Regions from separate parts of the Streptomyces sp. NPDC051219 genome, predicted to be linked through region 2. Evidence: predicted binding sites of a transcription regulator. Region 2 holds the regulator's gene; the other holds the start of a gene.
The links. Region 2 encodes HrcA, which represses chaperone genes, less so after heat shock. Its sites were predicted from a motif close to TTNGCACTCNGNNNNNCNGAGTGCNAA; they were not measured.
Positions count from the first base shown of each region.

Region 1 (9,810 bases), on a different contig from region 2:
CGGCGCGCGAGGCGTCCTTGTGCAGATAGCCGCGGGCGCCCGCGGCGACCGCCAGCGCGACACCGTCCAGGTCCTCTGCGACGGTGAGCATGATGATGCGGGCGCCGGGGTCGGCCGAGAGCAGTCGGCGCACGGTCTCGACACCGCCGAGCCCGGGCATCCGTACGTCCATCAGAATCAGGTCCGAGCGGTCGGCACCCCAGCGGCGGAGGACTTCCTCGCCGTTGGCAGCCGTCGTCACACGCTCTACGCCGGGCACGGTCGCGACCGCACGGCGGAGTGCTTCTCGGGCAAGCGGGGAGTCGTCGCAGACGAGGACGGATGTCATGGCCGCCCTCCGCAGCTGATGCGCGTCACCTTGAGCCTCCAGGCTGGGTACGTATCGTCACCTGTGCGGTTGACACCCTCGGACATCTGCCCGAGCGCTTGTTCTTTCAACCGCCTCCGCACTCTCAACGACGGTCACTCGAAAGAGTTACGGGTCGGACGAACACCTTCAGCACTCTACGTGAGGAAGCGGACACACAGCGGGCGCCACGAGCCATCTGTCCTTCATCTGGAGCTATGCCCTATTTGGCTGCATTTCTTCCATTTCACTGGTGTCTGTGACTAGATTCGCCATGAGTCATATTTACATCTACTCACACCGTGGATGTACCGTCGTGGGCACCTTATCCGCCTCAGCAACGGCTTCAAGGGGACAAGCAATGGCAGATTTCTCCCGCCTTCCCGGACCCAACGCCGACCTCTGGGACTGGCAGCTGCTCGCCGCCTGCCGCGGAGTCGACAGCTCGCTCTTCTTCCACCCTGAGGGTGAGCGGGGCGCGGCCCGGAGTGCGCGTGAGACCTCCGCCAAGGAGGTCTGCATGCGGTGCCCCGTGCGCGCGGAGTGCGCCGCCCACGCCCTGGCCGTACGCGAGCCGTACGGAGTGTGGGGCGGCCTGACCGAGGACGAGCGCGAGGAGTTGATGGGCCGCGCCCGCAACCGGCTGATCTCGGCGTCGAGTTCGGGGGGCACGACGTCGACCACCCACTGAAGGAACGTTTCTTCAGATTGAGCCGTACCCCCGGGGACCGCACGGGTCCCGATTTTCGCGTGCGCTCGTCAGCGAGCGGCCGCGCGCTCCAGCCGGTCCAGCATCGCCGAGACCGCGGGGACCCGCGCCAGGTCGGGAAGCGTCAGTGCCACCACTTCGCGCCGGACCGCCGGCTCCAGCGCCACGGTCCTCGCCCCTCTTGGGCGCACCGATTCCACCGCCAGTTCGGGCAGCACAGCCACCCCGAGGCCGGCACCGACCAGCCCCACCACCGCCGGGTAGTCGTCGGTCGCGAAGTCGATCCGCGGCGTGAAGCCCGCGCTCTCGCACACCTCGACCAAGTGGCGGCGGCAACGGGGGCAGCCCGCGATCCACGACTCCTCGGCCAGTTCCGCCATACCCAGCCGGTCCGCCTCCGCCAGCCGGTGCCCCTCCGGGACCAGCCCGACCAGGCGGTCGGTGAGCAGCGGGCGCACCACGAGGTCGTCCCACGCGTCGCTCTCCGCGACGGTTGCGCCGTACCGGAAGGCCAGCGCCACATCGCAGTCTCCCTCGCGCAACATCTCGACCGAGCGCGGGGGTTCGGCCTCGACCAGTGAGACCCGGGTGCCGGGGTGATCCTCCCGCATCGCGGCGAGTGCGGTCGGCACAAGCGTGGAACTGCCGCTCGGGAACGAGACCAGCCGCACCCGGCCGGCCCGCAGGCCCGCGATCGCGGCGACCTCCTCCTCCGCGGCCGTCAGCCCGGCCAGGATGCCCGCCGCGTGGCGCACCAGCGCCTCGCCGGCCTGGGTCAGGCGCATCTCGCGGCCGGTGCGGATCAGCAACGGGGTGCCCGCGGAGTGCTCCAGGGCTTTCATCTGCTGACTCACGGCGGGCTGCGTGCAGCCCAGCTCGCGCGCGGCGGCGGAGAAGGAGCCGGTGGCTGCCACGGCACGCAAGACTCGGAGATGACGGGCCTCGATCATGCCTCGAGTATAAGGGACACTTGGAGGCAACGGCGGAAATCGCGTCGCCCCTTTGGCGGGCCATCGCTTAGCGTGGCACGCATGCTGTCATCGTCCGGGGAGCGACCCCCGTACCCCCGAAGTGTTCTCTCCGTGAACGTGGGCCGCGCCAAGGCCGTCGAGTACACCGACGCGCCCTCCGGCCGCACCGGCATCGACAAGCTGCCGGCCGAGGGAGCCGTACGGGTGGCCGCCCCCGGCCCCAAGGGTGCGGGGGCGAGCGGCGTCGCCGGTGACGCCGTGTGCGACCTGCGGTTCCACGGCGGCGACGACCGTGCCGTGTACGCCTTCGCGCGCGAGGACCTGGACCGGTGGGAACGCGAGCTGGAGCGGCCGCTCGCCCACGGCTCGTTCGGCGAGAACCTCACCACGACCGGTCTCGATGTGAACGGAGCGCTCATAGGTGAGCGCTGGCGCGTCGGCCCCGAGGTCGTACTCGAGGTGACCGGTGGCCGTATCCCCTGCCGCACGTTCGCCGGCTCGCTCGGTGAACAGGGCTGGGTCCGGCGCTTCACCCGGGACGGGGCGCCCGGTGCGCTGTTGCGCGTCATCGTGCCCGGCGACGTCCGCGCGGGCGACCCCGTCGAGGTCGTTCACCGGCCGGAGCACGACATCACCGTCTCCCTGCTCTTCCGGGCCGTGACCATCGAGCGTGAACTGCTGCCGAGCACGTTGGTCGCCGCGCAGTGGATGGAGTCCGGACTGCGGGCAGTGGCCGAGGAGTACACCGCCAAGTACGTGCCTTAGGCACGGTCGGGGTGCCGGCAGGGGGCGCGGGCACGGACCGCCGCCCGGGCATCCCCTAACGTTCAGCCATGACGACTGCACTGATTACGGGATCGACGGCAGGCATCGGGGCCGCCTTCGCGCGGCGCCTGGCCTCCGAGGGGCACAACCTGGTGCTGGTGGCCCGTGACACCAAGCGGTTGCGGGAGCAGGCGACCGAACTGCACGACCTGCACGGCATCGAGGCCGAGGTGCTGACCGCCGACCTCTCCGCGGACAGCGGGATCGAGGCGGTCGAGACCCGGCTGTCCGACCGCAAGAGCCCCGTGGACCTCCTGATCAACAATGCCGGGTTCGGCAACAAGGGCCGCTTCCTCGAAGTCTCCATGGCCGACGAACTGACGATGCTGAAGGTCCACTGCGAGGCGGTGCTGCGGCTGACCTCGGCGGCGGCGGAGGGCATGCGCGAACGCGGGCGCGGCGGAGTGGTGAACGTGGCCTCGGTGGCCGCGTTCGTGCCGCGCGGCACGTACGGCGCGTCGAAGTCCTGGGTCGTGCAGTTCACCCAGGGCGCGGCGAAGGACCTGGCCGGGTCGGGGGTCCGGCTGATGGCCCTGTGTCCGGGCTTCGTCCGCACCGAGTTCCACCAGCGGGCGGGGATGGGGACGGACAACATCCCGAACTGGATGTGGCTCGACGCCGACAAGCTCGTGGCGTCGGCGCTCGCCGATCTGGCACGCGGGAAGACGGTGTCGATCCCGGACCCGCGGTACAAGGCGCTGATGGGCGTGGTGAAGGTGGCGCCGCGCGGGCTGCTGGGCGGCGTCAGTTCACGTACGGGCCGCAAGTACGGGCCCCAGTAGCGGATCGGGTCAGGTCTCGGTGAGGGCCAGGGGCCGCCGTGGTGCCGTCCTGTCATGTGACGTCCACCCGGCGGCCCGTGACACCGACTGGGTCACCCGGTCCCCGCTCGCCGCACGAGCGCCGAAGGAGCAAACGCAGAAGGGGTATTGGTTCCACCATGCACCCCACCACCGACAACAGGCCCCGCGTGCTCCTCGCCATGGGCCCGGGCGTGGCCGAGCGGCTTCTCTCCGACCGCCATCGCACCCGCCTGGAGGCCCTCGCCCGCACCGACTCCCGGCTCGTCGCCCACGAACTCGCCACGCCCGCCCCGGAGGTCTCGGCAGCGCTCGCCGAGGCAGAACTGCTGCTCACCTGCTGGGGAGCACCCCCGCTCAGCGCCGGGGTGCTGGACGCGGCCCCGAAGCTCCGCGCCGTCGTGCACGCCGCCGGCTCCGTCAAGCACCACATCACGGACGCCTGCTGGGAACGCGGCCTCGCCGTCGCGTCCACCGCCGCCGCCAACGCCCTGCCCGTCGCGGAGTACACGCTCGCCGCCATCCTGTTCGCGAACAAGCGCGTCCTGCACGCCCACCGCCGCTACCGCGAGCTGCGCGCCCACGGCGACTGTCTCCGGGAGCTCGACCGCGCGGGCAACTACGGCCGCACGGTCGGGGTCGTCGGCGCGTCCCGGATCGGCCGCCGGGTGATCGAGCTGCTGCGCCCGTTCGACCTGCGGGTCCTGCTGTACGACCCGTACGTCGAGGAGGCGGACGCAGCCCGCCTGGGCGTGCGGACCGTCCCGCTGGACGTGCTGTGCGCGCGCAGCGACATCGTCACGGTGCACGCTCCGGAGGTCCCGGCCACCCGCCACATGATCGGAGCCCGGCAGCTGGCCCTGATGCCGGACGGCTCGACCTTGATCAACACCGCCCGCGGTTCCCTGGTGGACGAGGGCGCCCTCCTCCCCGAGCTCGTCTCCGGCCGGCTGGACGCCGTACTGGACGTGACGGATCCCGAACTCCCGCCCGTCGACTCGCCTTTGTACGACCTGCCGAACGTCCTGCTCACCCCGCACGTCGCAGGGTCGCTGGGCGGCGAACTGCACCGGATGGCCGACCGGGCGCTGGACGAGGTGGAGCGGTTCGCGGCGGGCCGGCCGTTCGCCGACCCGGTCCACCCGACCGCTCTGGGTCAGTCCGCCTGATCCGGCAGCAAGGGTCATATCTCACTAAAATGGACGCATCCCATCCATCGCGGGAGACGCCATGAAATTCGTACAGCTGATCGAGTACAAGACCGAGCGGTTCGACAACATGAACCAGCTCATGGACCAGTGGGTCGAACAGACCAAGGGCAAGCGGACCGCCACCCACAGCGTCACCGGGAAGGACCGCTCCGACGCATCCCACTTCGTCGAGATCGTCGAATTCCCGTCGTACGAAGAGGCGATGAAGAACTCCCACCTGCCGGAGACGGACCGGATCTTCCAGGAGATGGTGGCGCTCTGCGACGGTATGCCCTCGTTCACCGACCTGGACGTCGTCCGCGAGGAGCAGCTGAACTCCGCGGCAGCACGCCGCTTCTTCCACGAGGTCGCGGTCGGCGGAAACCTCGACGCCATCGACGAGCTGTTCGCCGCCGACTACCGGGACCACGACATCATGAAGGAAGAGGAGACCACGCTCGGGTCCGATGTCATTCGCAACGATGTCGCGGGGTGGCGCAAGGCCTTCGACTCCACGTTCGAACTCGACCGGCAGGTGTCGGAGGGTGACGACGTGGTGACGTTGTGGACCTGGACGGGCACCCACAAGGGCGACTTCATGGGCATCCCCCCGACGGGCAAGAAGTGCACGATGACCGGCACCACGATCTTCCACTTCCACGACGGAATGATCGCCGAAGGCTGGTGGCACTTCGATGCCCTGCGCCTGCTGCGGCAGCTGGGCGCACTCGGCTGAACGTGAAGGGCCCCTGCTCTCGCGGCTGAATCGCGAAAGGCCCCTGTTCCCGCGGCTGAGCGGGAACAGGGGCCTTCGGCGTGGCGTCAGTGCGAGTGGCCGTGACCGTGGCCGTGGCCCGCGTCAGCCTCTTCCTCGGCCGGCTTCTCGACGACCAGGGTCTCGGTCGTGAGCAGCAGCGACGCGATGGACGCGGCGTTCTCCAGCGCGGAGCGGGTGACCTTGACCGGGTCGATGACGCCGGCCTTCACCAGGTCGCCGTACTCGCCGGTCGCGGCGTTGAAGCCGTGGCCCTTCTCGAGTTCGGCCACCTTGGAGGTGATGACGTATCCCTCGAGCCCGGCGTTCTCGGCGATCCAGCGCAGCGGCTCGACGACGGCGCGGCGAACGACCGCGACACCGGTGGCCTCGTCACCCTCCTTGCCGAGGTTGCCCTCGAGCACCTTGGCGGCGTGCACCAGAGCGGAGCCACCACCGGAGACGATGCCCTCCTCGACCGCGGCGCGGGTCGCGGAGATGGCGTCCTCCAGGCGGTGCTTCTTCTCCTTCAGCTCCACCTCGGTGGCGGCGCCGACCCTGATCACGCACACGCCGCCGGCCAGCTTCGCGAGGCGCTCCTGGAGCTTCTCGCGGTCCCAGTCGGAGTCCGTGGACTCGATCTCCGCCTTGATCTGGTTGATGCGGCCCTTGACGTCCTCGGGGTTGCCGCCACCGTCGACGATGGTGGTGTCGTCCTTGGTGACCGTCACGCGGCGGGCGGAGCCGAGCACGTCCAGACCGGCCTGGTCGAGCTTGAGGCCGACTTCCTCGGCGATGACGGTGGCGCCCGTGAGCGCGGCGATGTCGCCGAGCATCGCCTTGCGGCGGTCGCCGAAGCCGGGGGCCTTGACCGCGACGGCGTTGAACGTGCCGCGGATCTTGTTGACGACAAGGGTCGACAGGGCCTCGCCCTCGACGTCCTCGGCGATGATCAGGAGCGGCCTGGAGCTACCGGCCTGGATGACCTTCTCGAGCAGCGGGAGCAGGTCCTGGATCGAGGAGATCTTGCCCTGGTGGATCAGGATGTACGGGTCCTCGAGGACGGCCTCCATACGCTCCTGGTCGGTCACCATGTACGGCGACAGGTAGCCCTTGTCGAAGGCCATGCCCTCGGTGAAGTCGAGCTCGAGACCGAAGGTGTTGGACTCCTCGACGGTGATGACACCGTCCTTGCCGACCTTGTCCATCGCCTCGGCGATGAGCTCGCCGACCTGCTGGTCCTGCGCGGAGAGCGCGGCCACGGCGCCGATGTCGGTCTTGTCCTCGATCGGACGGGCGGTCGCGAGGAGCTCCTCGGACACGGCCTTGACCGCGGCGTCGATGCCCTTCTTCAGGGAGGCCGGGGAGGCGCCGGCGGCGACGTTGCGCAGGCCCTCGCGAACCAGCGCCTGGGCCAGCACGGTGGCGGTGGTGGTGCCGTCACCCGCGATGTCGTTGGTCTTGGTCGCCACCTCCTTCACGAGCTGGGCGCCCAGGTTCTCGTACGGGTCGTCGAGCTCGACCTCGCGGGCGATGGTGACACCGTCATTGGTGATGGTGGGGGCACCGAACTTCTTGTCAATGACGACGTTGCGGCCCCGGGGGCCGATCGTCACCTTGACCGTGTCGGCAAGCTTGTTGACGCCGCGCTCGAGGGCACGACGGGCGTCCTCGTCGAACTTCAGGATCTTCGCCATGGGAGCTTCTCTGTCCTCTCAAATGAACTGCGCCCCGGCGCCCGGCCATTGAAGAGCGGGAGCACGGGGCGCAGATCAGAAACTTCGGCTGGATTACTTCTCGACGATCGCGAGAACGTCGCGAGCCGAGAGGACGAGGTATTCCTCGCCGTTGTACTTCACCTCGGTGCCGCCGTACTTGCTGTACAGCACGACGTCGCCGACGGATACGTCGAGCGGAAGACGGTTGCCGTCCTCGAAGCGGCCCGGGCCCACGGCCAGGACGACGCCCTCCTGGGGCTTCTCCTTGGCAGTGTCCGGAATGACCAGGCCAGAGGCCGTGGTCTGCTCGGCGTCGAGCGGCTGGACCACAATGCGGTCCTCGAGCGGCTTGATGGCAACCTTGGAGCTGGCGGTCGTCACGATCCGACCTCCCCCTTCGGAGATCTCACGGGGTTAATTGTCTGAGGTGGCGACCAGGTCGATCCGTCGTCGCGGGTGCCGGACCTGCCTGTCGCTGTGTTGGCACTCCCCGGTGGCGAGTGCCAGAGCTGACACTATGCGGCGGTTAGCACTCGGTCAAGCGGAGTGCCAACGTGGCTGCGTCGAATCCTCCCCGGGACGCCCGTCCGGCCCCCTGCCGGCGCCGTCCGGACCGCCCAACTGCTGGGCATCCGCACACGAGTACGGGTTCCCCCTGACGGGTCCCCCGCCACCGAGGACCTGCGGATGCACCGGTCCGGCGACCTGATCGTGGTCAGAGATAGTCCTCGAGAAGGCCGATCCGGAAGCCCTGCTCCTGGATCCGGCGCAGCATCTGCGTCGTCATCTCGGTGATCGTCGAGCCCTTGAGCTCACCGGGACCCCGGAAGTGGGCGAGCACGATGTCGCCGGGCCGCAGTTTGTCGCCCTCCGCGTACCGCAGATTGTGTATCTGCATCGAGGCCCGCCACAGGACGACCGAGCTCACCCCGCAGTCGGCCGCCGCCCGCAGGGTGTCGTCGTTGTAGTTGCCGAACGGAGGCCGGAACAGCCGCGGCTTCGTTCCGAAGCGGGCCTTCAGCCGGTCCTGCTGACCGCAGATCTCCGCGCGCTGCTTCGCATACGGAAGCCTGCGGAGGTTCGGGTGGGTGAGAGTGTGGTTCTGCACCGTGCCGCCGAGGTCGCGCAGACGCTCGAAGTGGTCGTATCCCCGCGACGCCACGCTGTCCGTCAGGAACATGCTGATCGGCAGCTTCAGATCGGCGGCCATCTTCAGGAACTCCGGGTCGCGTTCCGCGCCGTCGTCGAAGGTGATGAAGACGACCTTCTCATCGGTCGGGATGCGGTCGACCACGGAGGGCAGCCCCGGACCGGCCGCCGGCAGTACGGGCTTGCGGGCCGGCTTCGGGGCGAAGGCGAGCGGCGCCTTCAGCCCCCAGCGCGTGTGCGGACCGGGCGCGGCGGAGGCCCCCTCCGCTCCTGCCGCGGCGGCCCCCTGTTCCTGCTCCTGCTCCCCCTCGGCGGCCTTCCTGCCCAGTCGCTCGATCGGCTCCACGGACTCCGAGCACGCGGCGAGCAGGAGCACGCAGGCCGCCAGCGTTCCGGCCAGCAGCCGGCGCGTGCTTGTCACAGGTAGTCCTCCAGCCTGGCCACGGCGTATCCCTTGTCCGTGATCGTCTTCATGACCCGCCGGATCATGTCAGGCATGGTTGCCTTCCAGTCCTGCCGCCCCCTGAAATGCGTGAGGATAATGTCACCGGGATGCAGATCGCGGTCCCACTCGCGCCACTCCATCCGGTCCGGGAACGCCTCGGCGGCCCACAGCGGGACGGCCTTGACTCCGCAAGACTTGGCGGCGCGGAGGGTGTTGGCGTTGTAGTTGCCGTACGGCGGACGGAACAGCTCCGGGCGTTTGCCGTACCGCTTCTCGATGGTGGCCTGCTGGCCGCAGATCTCCGCGCGCTGCTTCGCGTACGAGAGCGCGGGCATGTAGCGGTGGTTGATGGTGTGGTTGTTCAGCGTGACGCCGAGGTCCTGCATCTTCCCGAAGTAGCCGTAGTCGTCGCGGATCAGGTAGTCGCTGAGGAACGCGCTGTACGGGATGCGCAGTTCACTTATCATCCGCAGCAGCTCGGGGTCCTTCTCGGCGCCGTCGTCGATCGTCAGGAAGACGATCTTCTCCTTGGTCGGGACAGTGGTGAACACGGGCGGCAGACCCGGCCCGACCTCGAAGCCCTTGCGCGTCTTGATCTCGGGTTTCACGGCGGGCGGTGCGGGCGCGATGAGCGGGGTCTTCTGCAGGCCCCACCGCTTGGCCGCGGCACGCCGGGCGACTTCGGCCCGCCGCAGCTTCTCCGCGTACGCGGCGAGCGCACCCGCGGCACCCCGCGGCGCGTTCGCGCCAGGCAGGCCGAGTAAGGGTCCCCCGTCGGCGGATCCGGGGACTCCGGTGCAGCCGGAACCGAGCACGGCGACGAGGAGAGCGGCCGTCGCGAGCCGGAAGTGGCACCTCCGCCGTTTCGCGGTATTTCCAGTGATCTTTTCTTTTTGTCGTACT
Region 1 covers NZ_JBFBAS010000004.1:102,646-112,455, reverse strand. The annotation lists gene AB0M62_RS07540 (response regulator transcription factor) at 1-328, opposite strand, end outside; gene AB0M62_RS07535 (WhiB family transcriptional regulator) at 708-1,037, shown strand; gene AB0M62_RS07530 (LysR family transcriptional regulator) at 1,106-2,005, opposite strand; gene AB0M62_RS07525 (MOSC domain-containing protein) at 2,087-2,791, shown strand; gene AB0M62_RS07520 (SDR family oxidoreductase) at 2,860-3,633, shown strand; gene AB0M62_RS07515 (hydroxyacid dehydrogenase) at 3,792-4,820, shown strand; gene AB0M62_RS07510 (ester cyclase) at 4,882-5,577, shown strand; gene groL (chaperonin GroEL) at 5,664-7,292, opposite strand; gene groES (co-chaperone GroES) at 7,386-7,694, opposite strand; gene AB0M62_RS07495 (polysaccharide deacetylase family protein) at 8,029-8,883, opposite strand; gene AB0M62_RS07490 (polysaccharide deacetylase family protein) at 8,880-9,810, opposite strand, start outside.
Region 1: the regulator HrcA is predicted to act here: its motif matches at 7,840-7,866, upstream of groES (co-chaperone GroES).

Region 2 (9,810 bases):
TGATCGAGGGCTATGTGCAGCGGCTCAACGAGGGCCTGCAGCGCTGGCAGACGATCAAGAAGTTCAAGCTGCTGCCGCGCGACCTGGACATCGAGCACGGCGAGCTGACGCCGAGCCTGAAGCTGAAGCGTCCGGTCGTCGAGCGTGAGTACAAGCACCTCATCGACGAGATGTACGCGGGTACGCGCGAGGCGTAATGCGCACCCTGACGCGGGCGGGGCCACCGGTCCCGCCCGCGTCACGTCCGGCACGGTAGGGGGGTTTCCCCGCGTGCTGGACAATAGGGGCATGCCTTCTGCCCTGCCTGACGGTGAGCCCATGCCCCACGACGGGGCGCTGCCGCGGCATGCCCTGCAGGGTGCGCACGACCGGCCACTCGGCTTCTACCTGCATGTGCCGTACTGCGCCACGCGCTGCGGCTACTGCGACTTCAACACGTACACCGCCACCGAGCTGCGCGGCTCGGGCGGTGTTCTGGCCTCCCGTGACAACTACGCCGACACCCTCGTCGACGAGGTCCGCCTCGCCCGGAAGGTGCTCGGCGACGACCCGCGGCAAGTACGGACGGTCTTTGTCGGGGGCGGCACCCCGACCCTGCTGGCCGCGGACGATCTCGTCCGGATGCTGGCGGCGATCCGCGACGAGTTCGGACTCGCGGACGATGCGGAGATCACGACCGAGGCGAACCCGGAGTCGGTCGGCCCCGCCTACCTGGAGGCCTTGCGGGCCGGCGGCTTCAACCGCGTCTCCTTCGGCATGCAGAGCGCGAAGCAGCACGTGCTGAAGATCCTGGACCGTACGCACACGCCCGGGCGGCCGGAGGCGTGCGTCACCGAGGCCCGGGCAGCGGGCTTCGAGCATGTGAACCTCGATCTGATCTACGGCACGCCCGGCGAGAGCGACGACGACTGGCGGGCGTCCCTGGAGGCGGCGATCGGGGCGGGCCCCGACCATGTCAGCGCGTACGCGCTGATCGTGGAGGAGGGGACGCAGCTCGCGCGCCGGATCCGCCGCGGCGAGGTGCCCATGACCGACGACGACGTGCACGCCGACCGCTACCTGATCGCCGAGGAGGCGCTGTCCGGCGCGGGTTTCCACTGGTACGAGGTCTCGAACTGGGCGACGTCCTCCGCCGGGCGGTGCCTGCACAACGAGCTGTACTGGCGCGGGGCGGACTGGTGGGGCGCGGGGCCGGGCGCGCACAGCCACGTGGGCGGCGTGCGGTGGTGGAACGTCAAGCACCCCGGCGCGTACGCGCAGGCGCTGGCGGAGGGCCGGTCACCGGGCGCGGGCCGTGAGGTGCTGCCCGCGGAGGACCGCCGCGTGGAACGGATCCTGCTGGAACTGCGGCTCCGCGAAGGCTGCCCGTTGTCGCTGCTGGCTCCGGCGGGTGCGGTCGCGGCGGAACGCGCTCTCGCGGACGGGCTGCTGGAACCGGGCCCGTACGAAGAGGGCCGCGCGGTCCTCACCCTCCGGGGACGGCTGCTGGCCGACGGAGTGGTCCGCGACCTGGTGGACTGACGTCTCGGCGCCGCGCCTGCCGTGCTGACGTGCCCGCGGCTCCGCCCGGTGCCGCGCTACACGGCCGGTGCGGTGACGAAGTCGATCAGCTCTTCGACCCGGCCCAGCAGCGCCGGCTCCACGTCCCGGTAGCTGTTCACCGACGACAGGATGCGCTGCCACGCCGCCCCCGTGTTCGGCGGCCAGCCAAGCGCGCGGCAGATGCCCGTCTTCCAGTCCTCGCCGCGCGGGACCGTCGGCCAGCCGGCGATGCCCACCGAGGACGGCTTCACTGCCTCCCACACGTCGATGTACGGGTGCCCGACCACCAGCACGTCCGCGCCTGTGACCCGTGCCGCGATACGCGACTCCTTCGAGCCCGGCACGAGGTGGTCCACCAGCACGCCCAGCCGCGCGTCCGGGGCCGGGCCGAACTCGGCGACGATCGCGGGGAGATCGTCGATGCCCTCCAGGTACTCGACCACCACGCCCTCGATACGCAGGTCGTCGCCCCAGACCCGCTCCACGAGTTCGGCGTCGTGACGGCCTTCGACGTAGATGCGGCCCGCCCGCGCCACCCGCGCACGTGCCCCCGGGACCGCGATCGAGCCGGAAGCGGTCCGGGCCGGTGTGCGTGGGGCCGGGGCCGCGCCCACGGGTCGTACGAGCGTGACGGTCCGGCCCTCCAGCAGGAAGCCGCGCGGTTCCATCGGGAAGACCCGGTGCTTCCCGAAGCGGTCCTCCAGGGTGACCGTCACTCCCTGGGCGGTCTTCTCGCACCGGATCACCGCACCGCAGTAGCCGGTGGTGATCTCCTCGACGACGAGACCCGGTTCGGCGGGTACCTCGGGAGCGGGGGCGGTCTTCTTCCAGGGCGGGGTCAGGTCCGGCCCGTACTGTCGGCTGCGCATTCGACCGACAGTAAAAGAAGAGGACGGTCAGCGCGGCGACACGCCGAAACGCGTGGCCAGAGCCTCACGCTGACGGCGAACGAAACGGGCATCCACCACGGAACCGTGCCCCGGTACGTAGAGCGCGTCCTCGCCGCCCAGGTCCAGCAGCCGGTCCAGCGCGGCCGGCCAGCGGGACGGCACCGCGTCCGGACCGGCCTGGGGCTCACCCGATTCCTCCACCAGATCGCCGCAGAACACGATCTCCGGTGAGCCGGGAGTGCCCGGCACCAGCACCACCAGATCATGGTGGCTGTGACCGGGGCCGACATTGGCGAGCAGGACCTGCAGACCGCCCAGTGACAGCGTCCACTCGCCGCACACCGAATGCTGCGGCCGGACCAGCACATCGGTCGCTTCCACGGCGTCGTCCCGCGGCAGTCCCTCGCGTACCGCCGTCTCGCAGATCTCGTCGCGCTCCGCGGCGAGCACGGCGTCCAGACCGACCGCGCCGTAGACCTCCACCCCGGAGAACGCGGCCGCCCCCAGGACGTGGTCGAAATGGGGGTGGGTGAGTGCGAGGTGCGTCACTCTGCGCCCCAGTATTCGCTGCGCCTGGGTCCGCAGTTCGGCCCCCTCCCGGAGGGACGAACCCGCGTCCACCATGAGGACCGAGTCGTCCCCCGCCACCAGGCCGGCGGTGCAGTCCCAGACGGGCAAACGGCGCCGTCCGACCCCCGCCGCAAGCCGCTCCCAGCCCAGCTCTTCCCAACCGACGTCCATACCGCGACGCTAGTCCAACGGCCGGGGGCCGCGCCTGCTGAGCTGGGCGGTCGCACGGTAGCGTGACGGGCCGCCCTTGCTAGGGGCGCACCTCCCCGCCGTACACTGACCGGGGGACTGCTGGCACTCGAACGCAGCGAGTGCCAAGCCCGGATACCGAGGAAACAAGCTGGAGGTGTGCGCGATGCTCAGCGAACGCAGACTCGAGGTGCTGCGCGCCATCGTCCAGGACTATGTCGGCACCGAGGAGCCCGTCGGCTCCAAGGCGCTCACCGAGCGGCACGCCCTCGGCGTGTCACCGGCCACCGTGCGCAACGACATGGCGGCCCTGGAGGACGAGGGCTACATCGCCCAGCCGCACACCAGTGCCGGTCGCATTCCGACCGACAAGGGCTACCGGCTGTTCGTCGACAAGCTGGCCGGGGTCAAGCCGTTGTCCTCGCCGGAGCGGCGGGCCATCCAGAACTTCCTTGACGGGGCGGTCGACCTCGACGACGTCGTCGGCCGGACCGTGCGGCTGCTGGCCCAGCTGACCCGGCAGGTCGCCGTTGTCCAGTACCCCTCGCTGACGCGCTCGACGGTGCGGCACGTCGAACTGCTGTCGCTGGCCCCGGCACGGCTGATGCTGGTGCTGATCACCGACACGGGACGGGTCGAGCAGCGCATGGTCGACTGCCCGGCGCCGTTCGGCGAAGCGTCACTGGCCGACCTGCGGGCCCGGCTCAACAGCCGGGTCGTCGGCCGCCGCTTCGCGGACGTGCCCCAGCTGGTGCAGGACCTGCCGGACTCCTTCGAGCAGGAGGACCGCGGCACGGTCTCGACCGTGCTTGCCACGCTCCTCGAAACACTCGTCGAGGAGACGGAGGAGCGGCTGATGATCGGCGGCACCGCCAATCTCACCCGCTTCGGCCACGATTTTCCCCTGACGATCAGGCCGGTGCTGGAGGCGCTCGAGGAGCAGGTCGTGCTCCTCAAGCTGCTCGGCGAGGCCAAGGACTCGGGAATGACCGTACGTATCGGGCATGAGAATGCCCACGAAGGGCTGACGTCCACATCGGTCGTCGCCGTCGGCTACGGTTCGGGCGACGAGGCAGTCGCCAAACTCGGCGTGGTCGGACCGACCCGCATGGACTACCCCGGAACGATGGGAGCGGTACGCGCAGTGGCACGTTACGTCGGACAGATCCTGGCGGAGTCGTAAGTGGCCACGGACTACTACGCCGTACTCGGCGTGCGCCGGGACGCTTCGCAGGACGAGATCAAGAAGGCGTTCCGCCGGCTTGCGCGCGAGCTGCATCCGGACGTGAACCCCGATCCCAAGACGCAGGAGCGTTTCAAGGAGATCAACGCGGCATACGAGGTGCTGTCGGACCCGCAGAAGAAGCAGGTCTACGACCTCGGCGGCGACCCGCTGTCCGCCTCCGGCGGCGGTGGCGCGGGCGGCTTCGGAGCGGGCGGCTTCGGCAACTTCTCCGACATCATGGACGCCTTCTTCGGTACGGCGTCCCAGCGCGGCCCGCGCTCCCGTACCCGGCGCGGCCAGGACGCGATGATCCGGCTCGAGGTCGAGCTGGACGAGGCGGCCTTCGGTACGACCAAGGACATCCAGGTCGACACGGCGGTCGTCTGTACGACCTGCTCGGGTGAGGGCGCGGCCCCCGGCACCTCCGCCCAGACCTGTGACATGTGCCGTGGACGCGGCGAGGTCTCCCAGGTCACCCGGTCCTTCCTGGGCCAGGTCATGACCTCGCGGCCGTGCCCGCAGTGCCAGGGCTTCGGAACGGTCGTGCCGACTCCGTGCCCCGAGTGCGCGGGCGACGGGCGCGTCCGCTCCCGCCGCACGCTCACCGTCAAGATCCCGGCGGGCGTCGACAACGGCACGCGCATCCAGCTCGCGGGTGAGGGCGAGGTCGGCCCCGGCGGCGGGCCCGCCGGCGACCTGTACGTGGAGATCCACGAGCTGCCGCACTCGGTCTTCCAGCGGCGTGGCGACGACCTGCACTGCACGGTGACCATCCCGATGACGGCGGCGGCGCTGGGCACGAAGTGCCCGCTCGAGACGCTGGACGGGATGGAGGAGATCGACATCCGGCCGGGCACGCAGTCGGGTCAGTCGATTCCGCTGCACCAGCGCGGTGTCACGCATCTGCGCGGCGGCGGGCGTGGCGATCTGATCGTGCACGTCGAGGTGACCACCCCCGGCAAGCTGGACCCGCAGCAGGAGGAGCTGCTGCGGCAGCTGGCGGTACTGCGCGGTGAGGAGCGGCCTCTGGGTCAGTTCCAGCCGGGGCAGCAGGGGCTTTTCTCGCGCCTGAAGGATGCGTTCAACGGGCGGTAGCAAGGCGGCCGGCGCGCGCTGAGCACTGGACTATGCCAGGCGAAATGCTCGATTCGGAGCTGTGCGGGGGACGTGGCACCATGCGGTCATGTCCTCCGCACTGACCGATCTCTGCCGGTATCCGATCGTGCAGGCCCCCATGGCGGGCGGTGCTTCCTGTCCTCAGCTCGCGGCCGCCGTTTCAGAGGCGGGCGGACTCGGTTTCCTGGCAGCCGGGTACAAGACGGCGGACGGCATGTACCAGGAGATCAAGCAGCTGCGGGGGCTCACCAACCAGCCCTACGGGGTCAACCTCTTCATGCCGCAGCCGAACTACGCGGATCCCGCCGCCGTCGAGGTCTACCGCAGCCAGCTGGCCGGCGAGGCCTCCTGGTACGACACCCCGCTCGGTGACACCGACTCGTGCGGGGACAGCGAGGACGGCTACGACGCCAAGCTGGCCACCCTCCTCGAGGACCCCGTACCGGTGGTCTCCTTCACCTTCGGATGCCCGGCCCGCGCGGTGCTCGACGCGTTCGCCGCGGCCGGCACCGTCACCGTGGTCACGGTGACCTCGGCGGAAGAAGCGAAGACCGCCCAGTGGCAGGGCGCCGCGGCGCTGTGCGTACAGGGCATCGAGGCCGGCGGCCATCAGTCGACGCACCGGGACGACCCGCAGACGGACGGGTCCGGCTTCGGACTGCTGTCACTGGTGTCGCTGGTGCGCGAGAGCGTGCAGCTGCCGATCATCGCCGCGGGCGCGCTGATGCGCGGCTCGCAGATCGCGGCCGTGCTGGCGGCGGGCGCGGAGGCCGCCCAGCTCGGCACGGCGTTTCTCGTCTGTCCCGAGTCCGGAGCGAATGTGCTGCACAAACAGGCCCTGACCAACCCGCTGTTCGTACGGACGGAACTGACCCGGGCCTTCTCCGGCAGGCCCGCCCGCGGTCTGGTGAACCGGTTCATGCGCGAGCACGGTCCGTACGCCCCGGCCGCCTACCCCCAGGTGCACCACCTCACCACCGGGCTGCGCAAGGCCGCCGCCAAGGCGGGCGACGCGCAGGGCATGGCGCTGTGGGCGGGGCAGGGTCACCGCATGGCCAGAGAGCTGCCCGCCGGACAGCTGGTGGAGGTGCTTGCCGCGGAACTGGGCGAGGCGCAGGCCGCCTTGACGCTGCGGAGCGCGTCATGACCGCCCCGGTGTTCGTGGTCGACCAGGTCCCCGGCGGTCCGGAGTTCGTGCTGGACGGGCCCGAAGGACGGCACGCCGTCTCGGTCAAGCGGCTGCGCGTCGGGGAGGACGTCGTGCTGACGGACGGCCGTGGCCTCTGGGCCGAAGGCATCGTGCGGGCCGCGGAGGGCAAGGACCGGCTCGTCGTGACGGACCTGCACACGATCAACGAGGAGCCCGGCCCTGAGCCGCACATCACCGTCGTGCAGGCCCTGCCCAAGGGCGACCGCGGAGAGCTGGCCGTCGAGACCATGACGGAGACCGGCGTGGACGCGATCGTGCCCTGGCAGGCCTCGCGCTGCATCACGCAGTGGAAGGGCGACCGGGGCGCCAAGTCCCTCGCCAAGTGGCGCAGTACGGTCCGCGAGGCCGGCAAGCAGTCGCGGCGGGTGCGTTTTCCCGAGGTCTCGGATGCGATGACGACCAAGCAGGTGGCGGCGCTCCTGGCGACCGCGGACTTCGCGGCGGTCCTGCACGAGGAGGGCAGCGAGCCGCTGGCGACCGCCGTCCTGCCCGGCCAGGGTTCGATCGTGCTCGTTGTGGGCCCCGAGGGCGGAGTGTCCCCGGAGGAGCTGGCGGCCTTCGCGGAGGCGGGCGCGAAGCCGTACCGCCTGGGCCGGAGTGTGCTGCGCACCTCCACGGCCGGTACGGCGGCGACGGCGCTGCTGCTGGGTCGTACGGGCCGCTGGAGCTAGGGACCTGCCGGCCCGAAAGGATCGCCCGGACAGAGCACCAGGGCTTGGAGGGCCACAGCCCTGAGTGTCGCCCACCGATCCGCCGAACCACGAGAGCGATTCCCGGCAGTGGTCGCCGTACGGGCGTGATCGCTGGGGGCACGGCCCCACCGTACGGCGGCGGCACGGAGGCGAGCGGGCCGGATAGCATGGGCTTTCAATGATCGACACTGTCCGATCGACGCTCCGAGGAGGCCCGGGCATGGCGGGTGAACCGCAGGCGGACTGCCTGTTCTGCAAGGTCGTCACGGGGGAGGTCCCGGCGACCGTGGTGCGGGAGACCGAATCCACCGTCGCCTTCCGCGACATCAACCCGCAGGCGCCGACGCACGTCCTGGTCGTTCCCCGGGTGCACTATCCGGACGCCGCCTCGCTCGCCGCTGCCGAGCCGCAGATCGCCGCCGACCTGATGGTCGCCGCCGGTGAGGTCGCCGCGCAGGAGAAGGTCGACGTCACCGGGTTCCGTATCGTCTTCAACACCGGCGCCGGCGCGGGTCAGACCGTCTTCCACGCGCATGCCCATGTGCTCGGCGGCCGGGGCCTCAACTGGCCTCCGGGATAACCACCTTGTCCGTACGAGAACTGGTGGTGCTCGGCACCGCGAGCCAAGTCCCGACCCGGCACCGCAACCACAACGGCTACCTGCTGCGCTGGGACGGCGAGGGCATCCTCTTCGACCCCGGAGAGGGCACCCAACGGCAGATGCTGCGCGCCGGGGTGGCCGCGCACGACATCCACCGGATCTGCGTCACGCACTTCCACGGCGACCACTCGCTGGGTCTCGCCGGCGTGATCCAGCGCATCAACCTCGACCGGGTTCCGCATCCCGTCGCCGCCCACTACCCGGCGAGCGGGCAGCACTACTTCGAGCGGCTGCGGTACGCGACGGCCTACCGCGAGACCGTGCTGCTGGACGAGGTGCCGGTCGCGGCCGACGGGGTGCTGGCCGCCACACCCGCGTACACCCTCGAAGCGCGCAGGCTCTCCCACCCGGTCGAGTCCTTCGGGTACCGGCTGACCGAGCCCGACGGGCGCCGTATGCTGCCCGAGCGGCTCGCCGCGCTCGGCGTCAGGGGGCCGGACGTCGGGCGGCTCCAGCGGGAGGGCGTCCTGGACGGAGTCACCCTGGAGCAGGTGAGCGAGGTGCGGACGGGGCAGCGATTCGCCTTCGTCATGGACACGCGGCTGTGCGAAGGTGTGCACGCGCTCGCCGAGGGCTGCGACATGCTGGTGATCGAGTCGACGTTCCTCGACGAGGACGGACAACTGGCGGTCGACCACGGCCATCTCACGGTGGGGCAGGCCGCGCGGGCGGCCCGGGACGCGGGCGTACGGCATCTCGTCCTGACACACTTCTCGCAGCGGTACAGCGACCCCGACCTCTTCGAGCGGCAGGCGCGCGTCGCGGGCTTCGAGGGGGAACTGACCGTCGCCCGTGACCTGCTGCGTGTACCCCTCCCCAAACGTCACCAGTGAACCAGTGAGCGAGACCCCCGTGCCCCTCCCCAAGGCAGAACTCCACCTTCACATCGAAGGCACTCTCGAACCCGAACTGGCCTTCGCACTGGCCCGGCGCAACGGCGTCGAGCTCCCGTACGCCGACAGCACACAGCTGCGCAAGGCGTATCTCTTCGAGGATCTGCAGTCCTTTCTGGACCTGTACTACGGGCTGATGGCCGTACTGCGCACAGAGCGCGACTTCACCGAACTCGCCGAGGCGTATCTCGCGCGCGCCGCCGAACAGGGCGTACGGCACGCCGAGATCTTCTTCGACCCGCAGGCGCACACCGCACGGGGCATTCCGATCGGTACGGTGGTCGAGGGCCTGGCCCGCGCGCTGGAGAGCAGTGAGGAGAAGCATGGCGTCTCCACTCAGCTGATCATGTGCTTCCTGCGGGACCAGTCCGCCGAGTCCGCGATGAGCACGCTGGACGCCGCGAAGCCGTACCTCCACCGGATCGCGGGCGTCGGCCTGGACTCGGCGGAGGCCGGCCACCCGCCGTCGAAGTTCCACGAGGTGTACGAGGCGGCGGCGGCGCTGGGGCTGCGCCGGGTGGCCCATGCGGGCGAGGAGGGGCCGCCCGACTACATCTGGCAGGCCCTGGACGTCCTCGGTGTGGAGCGGATCGACCACGGGCTGCGTTCGATGGAGGACCGGGAGCTGGTGGAGCGGCTGGTCGAGGACCGGGTGCCGCTCACGCTGTGTCCGGTGTCGAACGTACGGCTGCGCGCCATCGACACGCTGGAGGAGCACCCGCTGCCGGCCATGATGGAGGCCGGCCTGCTGGTCACCGTCAACTCAGACGACCCCGCCTACTTCGGCGGCTACGTCGGCGAGACCTTCCACGCCGTCCACGA
Region 2 covers NZ_JBFBAS010000027.1:19,012-28,821, forward strand. The annotation lists gene AB0M62_RS25745 (AMP-binding protein) at 1-197, shown strand, start outside; gene hemW (radical SAM family heme chaperone HemW) at 289-1,521, shown strand; gene AB0M62_RS25755 (DUF3097 domain-containing protein) at 1,578-2,411, opposite strand; gene AB0M62_RS25760 (MBL fold metallo-hydrolase) at 2,439-3,173, opposite strand; gene hrcA (heat-inducible transcriptional repressor HrcA) at 3,358-4,374, shown strand; gene dnaJ (molecular chaperone DnaJ) at 4,375-5,511, shown strand; gene AB0M62_RS25775 (nitronate monooxygenase) at 5,600-6,679, shown strand; gene AB0M62_RS25780 (16S rRNA (uracil(1498)-N(3))-methyltransferase) at 6,676-7,413, shown strand; gene AB0M62_RS25785 (histidine triad nucleotide-binding protein) at 7,655-8,014, shown strand; gene AB0M62_RS25790 (ribonuclease Z) at 8,020-8,928, shown strand; gene AB0M62_RS25795 (adenosine deaminase) at 8,948-9,810, shown strand, end outside.